3 regions of the Methylobacterium sp. AC433 genome follow, and region 2 is predicted to be linked to each of the others. Evidence: predicted binding sites of a transcription regulator. Region 2 holds the regulator's gene; each other region holds the start of a gene.
The links. Region 2 encodes PhoB, which activates phosphate uptake and scavenging genes when phosphate is short. Its sites were predicted from a motif close to TGTCATNNANCTGTCAT; they were not measured.
Positions count from the first base shown of each region.

Region 1: AC0IWM_RS21255 (ExeM/NucH family extracellular endonuclease) is a predicted target of PhoB. The motif match lies at 2,214-2,230, and genes of this name have one in related genera.
Region 3: AC0IWM_RS05205 (ceramide glucosyltransferase) is a predicted target of PhoB. The motif match lies at 1,904-1,920, and genes of this name have one in related genera.

Region 1 covers NZ_CEEDBN010000020.1:33,176-37,088, reverse strand. Annotated here, with positions in the region: gene AC0IWM_RS21275 (hypothetical protein) at 1-57, shown strand, start outside; gene AC0IWM_RS21270 (GCG_CRPN prefix-to-repeats domain-containing protein) at 223-498, shown strand; gene AC0IWM_RS21265 (ureidoglycolate lyase) at 673-1,179, opposite strand; gene AC0IWM_RS21260 (bifunctional allantoicase/(S)-ureidoglycine aminohydrolase) at 1,176-2,015, opposite strand; gene AC0IWM_RS21255 (ExeM/NucH family extracellular endonuclease) at 2,407-3,913, shown strand, end outside.
Region 2 covers NZ_CEEDBN010000001.1:636,393-640,305, reverse strand. Annotated here, with positions in the region: gene AC0IWM_RS03115 (SDR family NAD(P)-dependent oxidoreductase) at 1-336, shown strand, start outside; gene AC0IWM_RS03110 (matrixin family metalloprotease) at 417-1,457, shown strand; gene phoB (phosphate regulon transcriptional regulator PhoB) at 1,528-2,232, opposite strand; gene phoU (phosphate signaling complex protein PhoU) at 2,262-2,987, opposite strand; gene pstB (phosphate ABC transporter ATP-binding protein PstB) at 3,089-3,907, opposite strand.
Region 3 covers NZ_CEEDBN010000002.1:353,588-357,500, forward strand. Annotated here, with positions in the region: gene AC0IWM_RS05200 (DUF4287 domain-containing protein) at 105-317, opposite strand; gene AC0IWM_RS05205 (ceramide glucosyltransferase) at 604-1,788, opposite strand; gene AC0IWM_RS05210 (NAD(P)/FAD-dependent oxidoreductase) at 1,947-2,912, shown strand; gene AC0IWM_RS05215 (histone deacetylase family protein) at 2,937-3,839, shown strand; gene AC0IWM_RS05220 (PAS domain-containing protein) at 3,877-3,913, opposite strand, start outside.

The DNA of each region.
Region 1 (3,913 bases), on a different contig from region 2:
AACCTGTCCGGGCCGGTGAGCTGTTCGGGGCGCTGGACCTCGCGCAGGACCGATTGAGGCTCCGTGCGGCAAGAGCATGTCTGTTGTCGATCGTGTCAGAGAAGATGAATGTTCTTCAAGATCGATTGATTGATACGTTTATTTACAAAAATTTAGCCTATAGATCTACAGCTATCCTGAAAATTTTCGTATTTATGGACCATCGCAACAGAGGAGATGCGAATGCGATTAAAACTTGCTGGCGCAGCTATCCTTGCGCTCGGTGCGATTGCTGCAAATACCGGCGTCGCCGAGGCGCGCGACGGGTGCGGACCCTGGGGACATCGCGGCCATTACGGATATTGCCGTCCGAACGTCGCCTACCGCCTCATCGTGGTCCGTCCGATCGTGTACGGCCCCCGCTGGCATCGCTGGGGCGGCTACCGCCATGTCGGCTATCGCTATCCCTGGGGCTGGCACGGCGGCTACCGCCATGCGGGCTGGCACCATCGCTGGTGAGGCGGCACCGATCCCAGACCGGGGTGCCCGTCCTCAACCGGGCGCCCTTCCCCGCGTCGAGACGGCTTCCGACCGGCCGACCGTGTTCCGAAACCTCTCATGCCCCCCAGGCCGAGGCCGGACGGGTCTCGGCCGGGGGGCCTCGTGCGCCGCAGAAGCCGAGCGTGAGGCCTGTCAGACCATATGCGGGCCGTGGATCGTCCACGGCTCGTCGAACACGTATTCCTCCAGGTTCGCACCGAGGCCGCCGCGGTCGACCACGAGGAAGTTCTGGGGCGCGCCGAACGGGGTGAGCACCCCGTGCCACGTGCCGATGGCGTAGCACACGCCCTGGCCCGGCGCGGTGACGAAGGCGCGCGGCCGGCCGGGGCGGCCGCCCTCGTCGTGGCAGACCACCACCAGGAACGGCGCGGCATTCAGGGGCAGGAAGGCCTGCGCGCCCAGCGGATGGCGTTCGACGAGGCTCACCGCGAGGGGCAGGCCGTAGGGTTCGGCCTCGACGTAGCCGATGACCACGTGCCCGTCCTCGCCCGCCACCCGCACCTGCGCGAGGTCGTGGAAGCGGCGGGCCTTGCCGGCGTTCATCGGGCGCGGCGCGACGGCCGCCTTGTCGATCACGGTGCCGAACGGAGCGAAGGCCTCCGCCGTCAGCGGCGCGGCGACGATCCGGCGGCCGCTCATCGGGCCGCCCGGAAGGGCGCGAGCGGGGCGTGCCGGTTGACGTCCTTGTAGAGGAGGTAGCGGAAGGGGCCGGGGCCGCCGGCGTAGCAGGCCTGGGGGCAGTAGGCGCGCAGCCACATGAAGTCGCCCGCCTCCACCTCGACCCAGTCGCGGTTGAGCCGGTAGACCGCCTTGCCCTCCAGCACGAACAGGCCGTGCTCCATGACGTGGGTCTCCTCGAACGGGATCGAGGCACCCGGGCGCATCGCCACGATGTTGACGTGCATGTCGTGGCGCACATCGTCGGAGGCGACGAAGCGGGTCGTGGCCCAGGCGCCGTCGGTGCCGGGCATCGGCGCCGGGATGATCTCCGATTCGTGGGTGACGAAGGCCGGCGGCACCTCGATGCCCGGCACCCGCGCATAGGCCTTGCGGATCCAGTGGAGGCGGGTCGGCCCGGCCCCGTCGTTGCGCAGGCTCCAGGTGGCCCCGGGCGGCAGGTAGGCGTAGCTGCCGGGGGTCAGGTCGTGGGACCGGCCGTCGAGGCGGAGGCGTGCCCGTCCCTCGACCACGAACAGCACGCCTTCGGCTTCCGCGTCGGGCTCGGGCCGTTCGCTGCCGCCGCCGGGGGCGAGCGCCACGAGATACTGCGCGAAGGTCTCGGAGAAGCCCGAGAGCGGGCGGGCCAGCATCCAGGCCTGGGTGCCCTCCCAGAACGGCAGCACGGAGGTGACGATGTCGCTCATCACGCCCTTCGGGATGACGGCGTAGGCCTCGGTGAACACGGCCCGTCCGGTCATCAGCGCGGTCTGGGGCGGCAGGCCGCCGCAGGGCGGGTTGTAGGGCGATGTGGTCATCCGCGGGCTCCAGTGTCGGGCCGATGTGGCGAACTTCGCCGCGGCGCGTCAAGGCGCCGGCGGGCCGGACGCCCCCGCGAACCGCCGCAGGAAAAAACCTCCGGGACGGTGGATTAAAACACGAGGATCAATGCTGATCACGATCGGAAATTACTTTGCCGTGACCTGATCGGCGAGCAGATCGTGGGTTCGATTTGCTTTCATCGATCTGTCACGTGGCGGATCTATTGGCTGCCAGAGCCTGATCTGTCCTGATGCGGCGGAGCGGACGTCCTTACCGGTGGCGTGAAGCCCGCGGCAGGGGCGGTCTGCTCGCGCGCCGCCGACCGGCCGCGCGGGCTCGCGACCAGGTCGCCGGTCACCGGCGCGTCCGCCTCCTCAGAGTGTCCGCATGACCACGACGCCGCACGTCCTCGCGAACGGTCCCCTGCTCCAGGCCTGGACCGATACCGGCGCGATCACGACGAACGACGACTGGAGCAGGGTGCCGGCCATCGTCGGGTACCTGGGTCAGGACCTCACCACCGTCACGGGCACCGACCCGCAGGGCCTCACCGGTGATTCGGCCCTGCCGAACGATGCGGACGTCGTCGCCAACCAGACCAGTCCCGCCACCCTGGGGTCCGGCGGCGTCGCCGAGTTCGAGCTCGCCGACCCGACGATCGCCCTGCAGGGCTCGGGCACGGCGGATGCGCCGAGTCTGGTGCTCTATCTCGATGCCACCGGGCGGCGGGACATCACGGTGGCCTTCAACGCCCGCGACATCGACGGCTCGGCCGACAACGCCGTCCAGCCCCTCGCCCTGCAGTACCGGACCGACGGCGGCGCCTGGAAGAACCTGCCGGCCGGCTTCGTGGCCGATGCCAGCACCCAGGGCAGCGCCACGCAGGTGACCCCCGTCAGCGTCGCCCTTCCAGCCGATGCCGACGGCGCGGCGGGCCTTCAGGTTCGCATCCTGACCGCCAACGCGGTGGGCAGCGACGAGTGGATCGGCATCGACGACATCGCGGTCTCGAGCCTGAGCGCGTCGGCCACCCTGCCGGCCCTGTCGATCGCCGATGCGCAGGTGACCGAGGGCCAGGTGGGCACGGCCGGCCTGACCTTCACGGTCTCGCTCAGCGCCCCCGCCCCGGCCGGCGGCGTCACCTTCGACCTCGCCACCGCCGACGGCACCGCCCGGGCCGGTTCCGACTACGTCGCCATCGCCCTGACCGGGCAGACGATCGCGGCCGGCACCACCTCCGCCACCTTCAGCGTGCCGGTGACCGGCGACAGGGCCTTCGAGACCAACGAAACCTTCGCCCTGCGGGTGACGAACGTCGTCGGCGCCACGATCGCCGATGGCGAGGCGGTCGGGACCATCGTCAACGACGACGCCGCCACCGTGATCAACGGTGTGGCGGTGTTCGATGCGGCGCCCTCCCTCCAGGGGGTCCAGGGGGCGACCGCGACGACACCGCCCTCCCCCACCGGCGCGCTGCAGCTCGTCCGCCTGGGCGGCTACGCCACCACCAACGACCCGGCCACCACCGCGGCGGCCAATGCCGAGGTGGTGGCCTACGACCGCACCACCGGCAGCCTCTACATCCAGAACACCAACGAGAACCGGATCGAGATCGTCGGCATCGGCGCCGACGGGCAGATGGCCAAATCCGGCGAGATCCGGCTCGCCGGCCTCGACCAGTACGGTTCGGTGAACTCGGTGGCGGTCTCGAACGGCGTCGTCGCCGTGGCCTACGCCAATGCCGCCGGTGACCAGCCCGGCCGCGTCGCCCTGTTCGACCGGGCCGGCTCCCTGCTCAAGTCGGTGACGGTTGGTGTTGGACCCGACCAGATCGTCTTCACCAGCGACGGCACGAAGCTCCTCGTCGCCAACGAGGGCGAGCAGTTCACGAGCG
Region 2 (3,913 bases):
ACCGCGCAGCTCGCCGTCGCCCGAGGCCTCGCCGAGACCGTGTCCGGCAGCGGCGTCACCGTGAACAGCGTGCTGCCGGGCCCGACCCTGTCGGAGGGCGTGGCCGAGTTCATGAAGAGCATGGCGCAGGGGCAGGCGGGAACGGGAGGCGAGGTCGACCTCGACGCCGCGGGCCGCGCCTTCGTCGCCGAGCATCGCCCGACCTCGCTGATCGGCCGCCTCGCCACCGTCGAGGAGGTGGCCAGCATGGTCGCCTACATCTGCAGCCCGGCCGCCAGCGCCACCAGCGGCGCGGCGCTTCGCGTCGACGGCGGCGTCGTGCGCAGCATCGTGTGAGGGACCGCACCGGCGGGTGCGGTTAAGGCAATCGTAAGCTCTCCGACCGACCCTGGCCCGAACGGACGGGAGGGGAGCCGATGGGGGATTATGCGCTGGAGGGTCCGCGCTGGGGCGCGGGCGCGGCGGGAACGGGCGGTGGCACCGTGACCTGGGCCGTCGACGGCACGATCCCGACCACCTTCCTCGGCATCCTCCAGGGCGCCTTCGCGACCTGGGCCACCGCCGCGAACATCGCGTTCCAGCAGGTCGCCTCGACGGCGACCGCCCAGATCGACTTCACCCTCGGCGGCATCGACGGCCTCGGCAACACCCTGGGCTACGCCAACTATTCCTACAGCGGCCAGCGCATGCAATCCGCCGCCGTGACCTTCGACAGCGGCGAGGGCTGGCACGCCTCCGGCGCCCGCGTGATCAGCAACCAGAACGTCGACCTCGCCGTCGTCGCCCTGCACGAGATCGGCCACGCCCTCGGGCTCGACCATTACAACGCCAAGCCCGAGGTGATGAACGCGATCCTCAATCCCGCCATCACCACCCTCGGCGCCGGCGACATCGCGGGAATCCAGGCCCTCTACGGCGCGCCGAGCGCCCCGGCGGTGGTCGTGGCGACCCCGGCGGCCCCCGTCACCGCCAGCCCCGTCACCAGCGCCGTCACGGCGGTGTACCGCTTCTACGACACGCATACGGGCGATCACTTCTACACGACGAGCACGGCGGAGAAGCTGCAGATCCAGCAGACGCTGCCGTGGTTCACCTACGAGGGCACCCCTTGGGCGACTCCGGCCAAGGGCGCCGACACCGTCGACGTGTTCCGGTTCTTCGACACGGTCTCGAACGCCCACTTCTTCACGACGAGCGTCGCCGAGCGCGACCAGGTCCTGAAGACCGCGCCGAGCTACAAGTACGAGGGCGTGGCCTTCGAGGCCTACGCGGATGCGAGTGCGTCGGGCGGATTGACCCTGGAGCGCTTCTACAACACCCAGACCGGCCAGCATCACTTCGCTGGCAGTGCCGAGGAGGCCAACGGCATCAACCACGGCGCCGCCGGCCCAAACTGGGTCGACGAGGGCAAGGGCTTCACCGTCCACCTGCCCACCGACACCATGCTGTTCGCCTGAGGGCGAACCCGGGCGCCGACCGCAATCGGCCGTTCGGGGGCCGGCCCTTCGGCCGAGTTGCTCGGCTGAGCTACTCGGCCTCCGCCTCGAACATCTCGTCGAAGGAGTAGCCCGAGCCGCGCACGGTGCGGATCGGGTCGCTCTGGCGCGGGCGGTTGAGGGCCTTGCGCAGGCGCCCGACATGGACGTCGACCGTGCGCTCGTCGATGTAGACGTCGTGGCCCCAGACGCCGTCGAGGAGCTGCTCGCGGGAGAACACCCGGCCGGGGCTCTGCATCAGGAATTCGAGGAGCTTGAATTCCGTCGGCCCGAGATGGATCTCGCGGCCTTCCCGGCGGATGCGGTGGCTGACCCGGTCGAGCTCGATGTCGCCGGCCACCAGCAGGTTGGCGACGTGGGCGGGCTTGGCCCGGCGGAGCAGGGCACGGACCCGGGCGAGGAGCTCGGGCACCGAGAACGGCTTCACGATGTAGTCGTCCGCCCCCGTGCCGAGGCCGCGGATGCGGTCGCCCTCCTCGCCGCGGGCGGTGAGCATGATCACCGGCAGCCGCTCCGTCTCGCGCCGGGCGCGGATGCGGCGGCAGAGCTCGATGCCCGACAGGGCCGGCAGCATCCAGTCGAGCAGGACGAGGTCGGGGACCTGCTCCTGCAGGCGCAGGTCCGCCTCGTCGCCGCGCGCGGCCGAGTCGACGATGAATCCCTCGGCCTCGAGGTTGTAGCGGAGGAGGAGGGTGAGGGCCTCCTCGTCCTCGACGATCAGGATACGCGTACTCATCGTGCGCTTTCGATCAGACCGGCACGGGTTCAGGCCGCGCCGGGCATGTCCACGGTGGCGTAGTTGGAGGCGTCGTTCTTCGGGCGCTCGCGCTCGGCCAGGAGGTTCTCGCCGGTGACGAGGTAGTGGATCGTCTCGGCGATGTTGGTGGTGTGGTCGCCGATGCGCTCGATGTTCTTGGCCACGAACAGGAGGTGCGTGCAGAACGAGATGTTGCGCGGATCCTCCATCATGTAGGTCAGGAGTTCGCGGAACAGCGAGTTGTAGAGCGCGTCGATGGCGTCGTCGCGCTCCCACACGTCGAGGGCGGCCTTGATGTCCCGGCTGGCATAGGCGTCGAGGACGTCCTTGAGCTGCTCCTGCACCAGGTCGCTCATGTGCTGGACGCCGATGACGATCTTCTGCGGCTGGACCTGGTCGGCGATCGCGACCACGCGCTTGGCGACGTTCTTGGCCAGATCCCCGATGCGCTCGATGTCGTTCGAGACGCGGATCGCCGTCACCGTCTCGCGCAGGTCGATCGCCAGGGGCTGGCGCCGGGCGATGAGCAGGATCGCCCGCTCCTCGATCTCGCGCTGGAGGGTGTCGAGGCGGGTATCGGCGGAAATCACCGCCTGGGCCAGGGGCGAATCCCGGCGCACCAGGGCCTCTCCGGCCTCGGTCATCATCTTCTCGGCGATGCCGCCCATCTCGGAGATCGAGCGGCGCAGATCTTCGAGGTCGGTGTCGTAGGAAGTGACGATGTGGTCGGGCATGGGTGTGCTCCTCGATCGGGCCTCCTGTCCGGTGCCCGCCCTGATGGTGTCTGGCGCGGGCCGCCACCGGCCCACGCGGGTCGGTTCCGGCCTGCCGAGGATCAGCCGAAGCGGCCGGTGATGTAGTCCTGCGTCTGGCGCTTCTCCGGATTCATGAAGATGCGCGTCGTCGGGCCGAATTCCACCAGCTCGCCGAGGTACATGAAGGCGGTGAACTGCGAGATGCGCGCGGCCTGCTGCATGTTGTGCGTGACGATGACGATGGTGAATTCCGAGCGCAGCTGCTCGATCAGCTCCTCGATACGGCCGGTGGAGATCGGGTCGAGGGCCGAGGTCGGCTCGTCGAACAGGATCACCTCGGGACGCTGGGCCACCGTGCGGGCGATGCAGAGGCGCTGCTGCTGGCCGCCGGAGAGGCCCATGCCGGACTGCTTGAGCTTGTCCTTCACCTCGTCCCAGAGGGCGGCCTTGCGCAGGGATTCCTCGACGCGCACGTCGAGGTCGGCCTTGGGCAGCTTCTCGTAGAGGCGCAGGCCGAAGGCGACGTTGTCGTAGATCGACATCGGGAACGGGGTCGGCTTCTGGAACACCATGCCGATGCGCGAGCGCAGCTCGTTGAGGTCGACCTTGGAATCGAGGACGTTCTGGCCGTCGAGGAGGATCTCGCCCTCCGCGCGCTGGTCCGGATACAGGCTGTAGATCCGGTTGAAGGTGCGCAGCAGGGTCGACTTCCCGCAGCCCGAGGGGCCGATCAGCGACGTGACCTGGCGGTCGTGGAAGTTGAGGTTGACCGACTTCAGGCCATGGAAGCTGCCATAGTAGAAGTTCAGGTCCTTCACGGCGATGCGGACCGGTGAGGACTCGTCGGCCTTGTGGCGTCCGGTGAGCTGCGCGGACGTGATCCCGGGGGCGGCGTTCATCGGTTC
Region 3 (3,913 bases), on a different contig from region 2:
GGCCTGGCGCGAGCGTCCGTCGAGGCGGTTCGCGGACCATCGGCTCGCCGACACGCCGAGTCCGGAGGCCGGCCGTCGCAGCCGCGGTCGCGACCGTCGATCGCCTACCCCTTAAGGGCCGCCAGGGTGTGCGCCACGAGCGCATTGGCATGGCCATGGCCCATCGAATAATCGGTCTTGAGCATGGCGACCAAGTCCATGTGCTTGGCGGGAAGCCGCTTTCGCAGCAGTTCCTGCCATTCCGCCACCGGTCGCCCGTATGTCTTCTCGATTGACGGGAAGTAGGAGGCGGGTCCCTTGATCGGTCCGTCGCTCATGGCGGTCGTGGCTCCGGGAGATGTGCTGGCCCGTTTGGCGCTCTCGGCATTCTGGATCGCCGGTCTCGTTTTGGAAATGGAGCGTGCCGCCAGGCCGAAGCCCGCTCCCGCCCGAACCCGATTTCGGGCCGCTCCGGAAGGCGCCGGGTCTCTCACGGCGAGGAGGCTCGCGCGGCGCGGTCGGGTCATCGGGATCGAGGTGACGAAGCAGGTCTCCGCCACACCCCGGCGCCGCCGCGTGAGGAGGGCGCAGGGGAAGCCGAGGACGGTCCGCCCGGCGCCGCGATCAGGCGGCGCTGGCGCGCGGCCGCAGGCGGCGCCAGGGTTTGCGGCCAGCCGGCTCGGGCGCCTTCGTCCGGATGTCCATCGGATTGCCGCGCCAGACGATGGCGCCGCGCATCCAGGCGCCGATCCAGAGGAACGGGATCAGCGCGTCGCGGATCAGGAAGGCGAGGAGGAGCCGGGGATGCCGGTACCAGCGCGCCCGGGCGGCCAGGACGATTTCGGCCCCGTACCACAGTCCCGTGAGCCCCAGGAGAAGGACCGCCAGGGTGAGGGAGGGCGCGGCCGCGAGGGCGAGGGCGAAGGGCAGGAGCGGCCCGCAGCCGATCTCGGGGGCGAAGAACAGCGGGAAGGTGACCCGCCGGAGCCGCGCCCAGCGCAGTTGCCGCGACCAGATTTCGGACAGCGTACGGCGTCCGAGGGGCTGGTCGAAGGGAGCGGCCACGAGGTGGACCCGGGCGCCCGCCGCGCGCACGAGCTTGGTCGCCGCCGCATCCTCGGCGATCTCGGCCGCCAGCGCCCGGATGCCGCCGCGCGCCTCCAGGAAGGGCTTGTGCCAGAGCATGCTCTTGCCCTGGGCGAAGCCGAGGCCGAGGGCCTCGCCGGTATATTGCCAGCGCGCCTGCAGGGTGTTGAGGAAGGCGCATTCCACCGCGGCGAACAGGCCGGAGGGACGCGCGCCGATCGGCGTCGAGCAGACGAGGCCGGTATCGGGGCGCCAGGCCGCCTGCAATTGCTGCAGGTAGTCCGGCGGCATCGCGACGTTCGAGTCGGCGAGCACCACCCAGTCGTGACGGGCCGCCTCCCAGCCACGCACGCAGTTGTTGAGCTTGGGGTTGTCGCTGATCCGCTCGTCGCCGACGATCAGGCGGGCGGGCACCCGCGGATGGGCCGCCATTAGGCGCTCCAGGAGGGGGACGATGGGATCGGCCCCGTCGGCCACGCAGAAGATCAGCTCGTAACGGGGATGGGCCAGCTGGAAGCCGCGGGTCAGCAATTCCTCGCTGAAGGCCTCGATGCCGCAGACCGGCCGCACCAGGGAGACCGGGGCGTCCTTCGGGAAGACCGACGCGCCGTTGCGCCGTCCGATCCGCAGGGCCGCCACCGTGATGCCGACGAGGTTGACCAGCGTCAGGGCGACGCACAGTCCCAGGGCAACGGCGGCGCCCGGCTCCGACAGCTCCCGCAACGCCTGATCCCACATTCGCGACGTCTCCCGCTCGCGAGGCTCCAAGAACGCGGCCGGGCGCGGGTTGGACACCGCGTCGCGTCTCCGGCTGCACAGCGCCCCTAACAGCCGCGCTGCTTCAGTCGTATGACAGCCTCGGACGACGAGGGGGGACGTGCGTGGCGGGACCGGCGCAGGTGGCGATCGTGGGGGCCGGGATGGCGGGGGCGAGCGCGGCGCGCCGGCTCCACGAGGCCGGCCTCTCCGTCGCGCTGTTCGACAAGGGCCGGCAGCCCGGCGGTCGCATGGCGAACCGCCGAGACCGCGAGACCGGCCTCAGCTTCGACCACGGCGCGCAGGTGATGCGGGCGCACGGCCCCGCCTTCCGCCGCCGCCTCGACGACTGGAAGTCCCGCGGCCTCGTGGCGCACTTCGACACGGACGGCACCGTCACGGCCGTGCCCGACATGACCGCGCCGGTGCGCGACCTTCTCGCCGGCCTCGACGTCCGCGCTGGCCGGACCGTCACCGCGCTGGCCCGGACGGAGCACGGCTGGCGGGTCGCCCTGGCGGAAGCGGAAGCGGAAGCAGAGGTGGGCGCGGACCGGGTGTTCGACGCGGTGGTCCTGACGGTGCCCGGCCCGCAGGCCCTGCGCCTCCTCGCGGCGAGCGGGTGCGCGCTGCCCGGCGTCGAGCGGGCGCGCTACGCGCCCTGCTGGTCATTGATGCTGGCCTGCGAGGCGGAGCCGTCCGTCCCGGGCGACGTCCTGCGCCCCGCGACCGGACCCATCGCCGCGCTGTTCCGCGAGGGCGTGAAGCCCGGACGCCCGGAGGCGCCGCCGGCCTACACCATCCACGCCACGCCCGCCTGGTCGAAGGCCCATCTCGAGGAAACCCCCGAGGCGGTGCGGGCGAGCCTCCTCGCGGCCATCGGCGAGCTCTTCGGCGGCCCCGTCACGCCCCTCCAGGCCCGCGCCCATCGCTGGCGCTACGCCTTCGTCGAGGAGACCTGCGGCGCGCCCTGCCTCTACGATCCGGCCCAGCGCCTCGGCTATGCCGGCGACGGCTGCCTCGGGCCGCGGATCGAGGCCGCCTACGACAGCGGGCTCGCCCTGGCGGAGCGGCTGATCGCGGATCTGGCCTGAGCGCATCACGATGAACCCGTCCACATGAGCCTGCCCATCGTCTTCCATCCGGCCTACGAGGCGACCCTGCCGGAGGGACACCGCTTTCCCATGCGCAAGTACGGGCGCCTGGCCGAGCTCCTGGCCGAGCAGGGGCTGGCCCCGGACGGCTTCGCCCGGCCCGAGCCCGCCGGGGCCGACCTTCTCGCCGCCGCCCATGACCGCGCCTACGTGGAGGCCGTGCTCGCCCTCGACGTCTCGCGCGAGATCGAGCGCAACATCGGCCTGCCGGTGGGCGCCTCCGTCGTCGCCCGTTCCTGCGCCTCGGTGGGCGGCACCCTGCTGGCGGCCCGCCTCGCCCTGGCCCACGGCCTCGCCGGGAGCACCGCCGGCGGCAGCCACCATGCCCGGCGCGAGACCGGTGCCGGCTTCTGCATCTTCAACGACGTCGCGGTGGCCGCCCGCACCCTGCACGCGGAGGGCACCGTCGCGCGCGCGCTGGTGGTCGATTGCGACGTCCACCAGGGCGACGGCACCGCCGATTGCCTGAGCGGGACGCCCGACCTCTTCACCCTGTCGATCCATGCCGAGAAGAACTATCCGACGCGCAAGATCGCCGGCGACCGGGATGTCGGGCTGCCCGACGGGGTCGACGATGCCGGATACCTCGCGGTGCTGGCCGCCCATGTCGGGCCGCTGCTCGACGCGCTGCGCCCCGACATCGTGTTCTACAATGCCGGGGTCGATCCCCACCGCGACGACCGGCTCGGGCGCCTCGACCTCACCGATGCGGGCCTGCTGGCCCGCGACCGCTTCGTCGTCGGCGAGGCGCACCGGCGCGGCATTCCGTTCGTCGGGGTCATCGGCGGCGGCTACTCCACCGACATCGACGCCCTCGCGGCCCGCCACGCCCTGGTCTTCTCCGCCATGGCCGAGCGGGCGACCTGACCGACGGCCCTGGCGATCCGGTCGGTCCGGGCCGCCGCTAGGAATCCGGCAGCGCCGCGTGCCGCGCGACGATC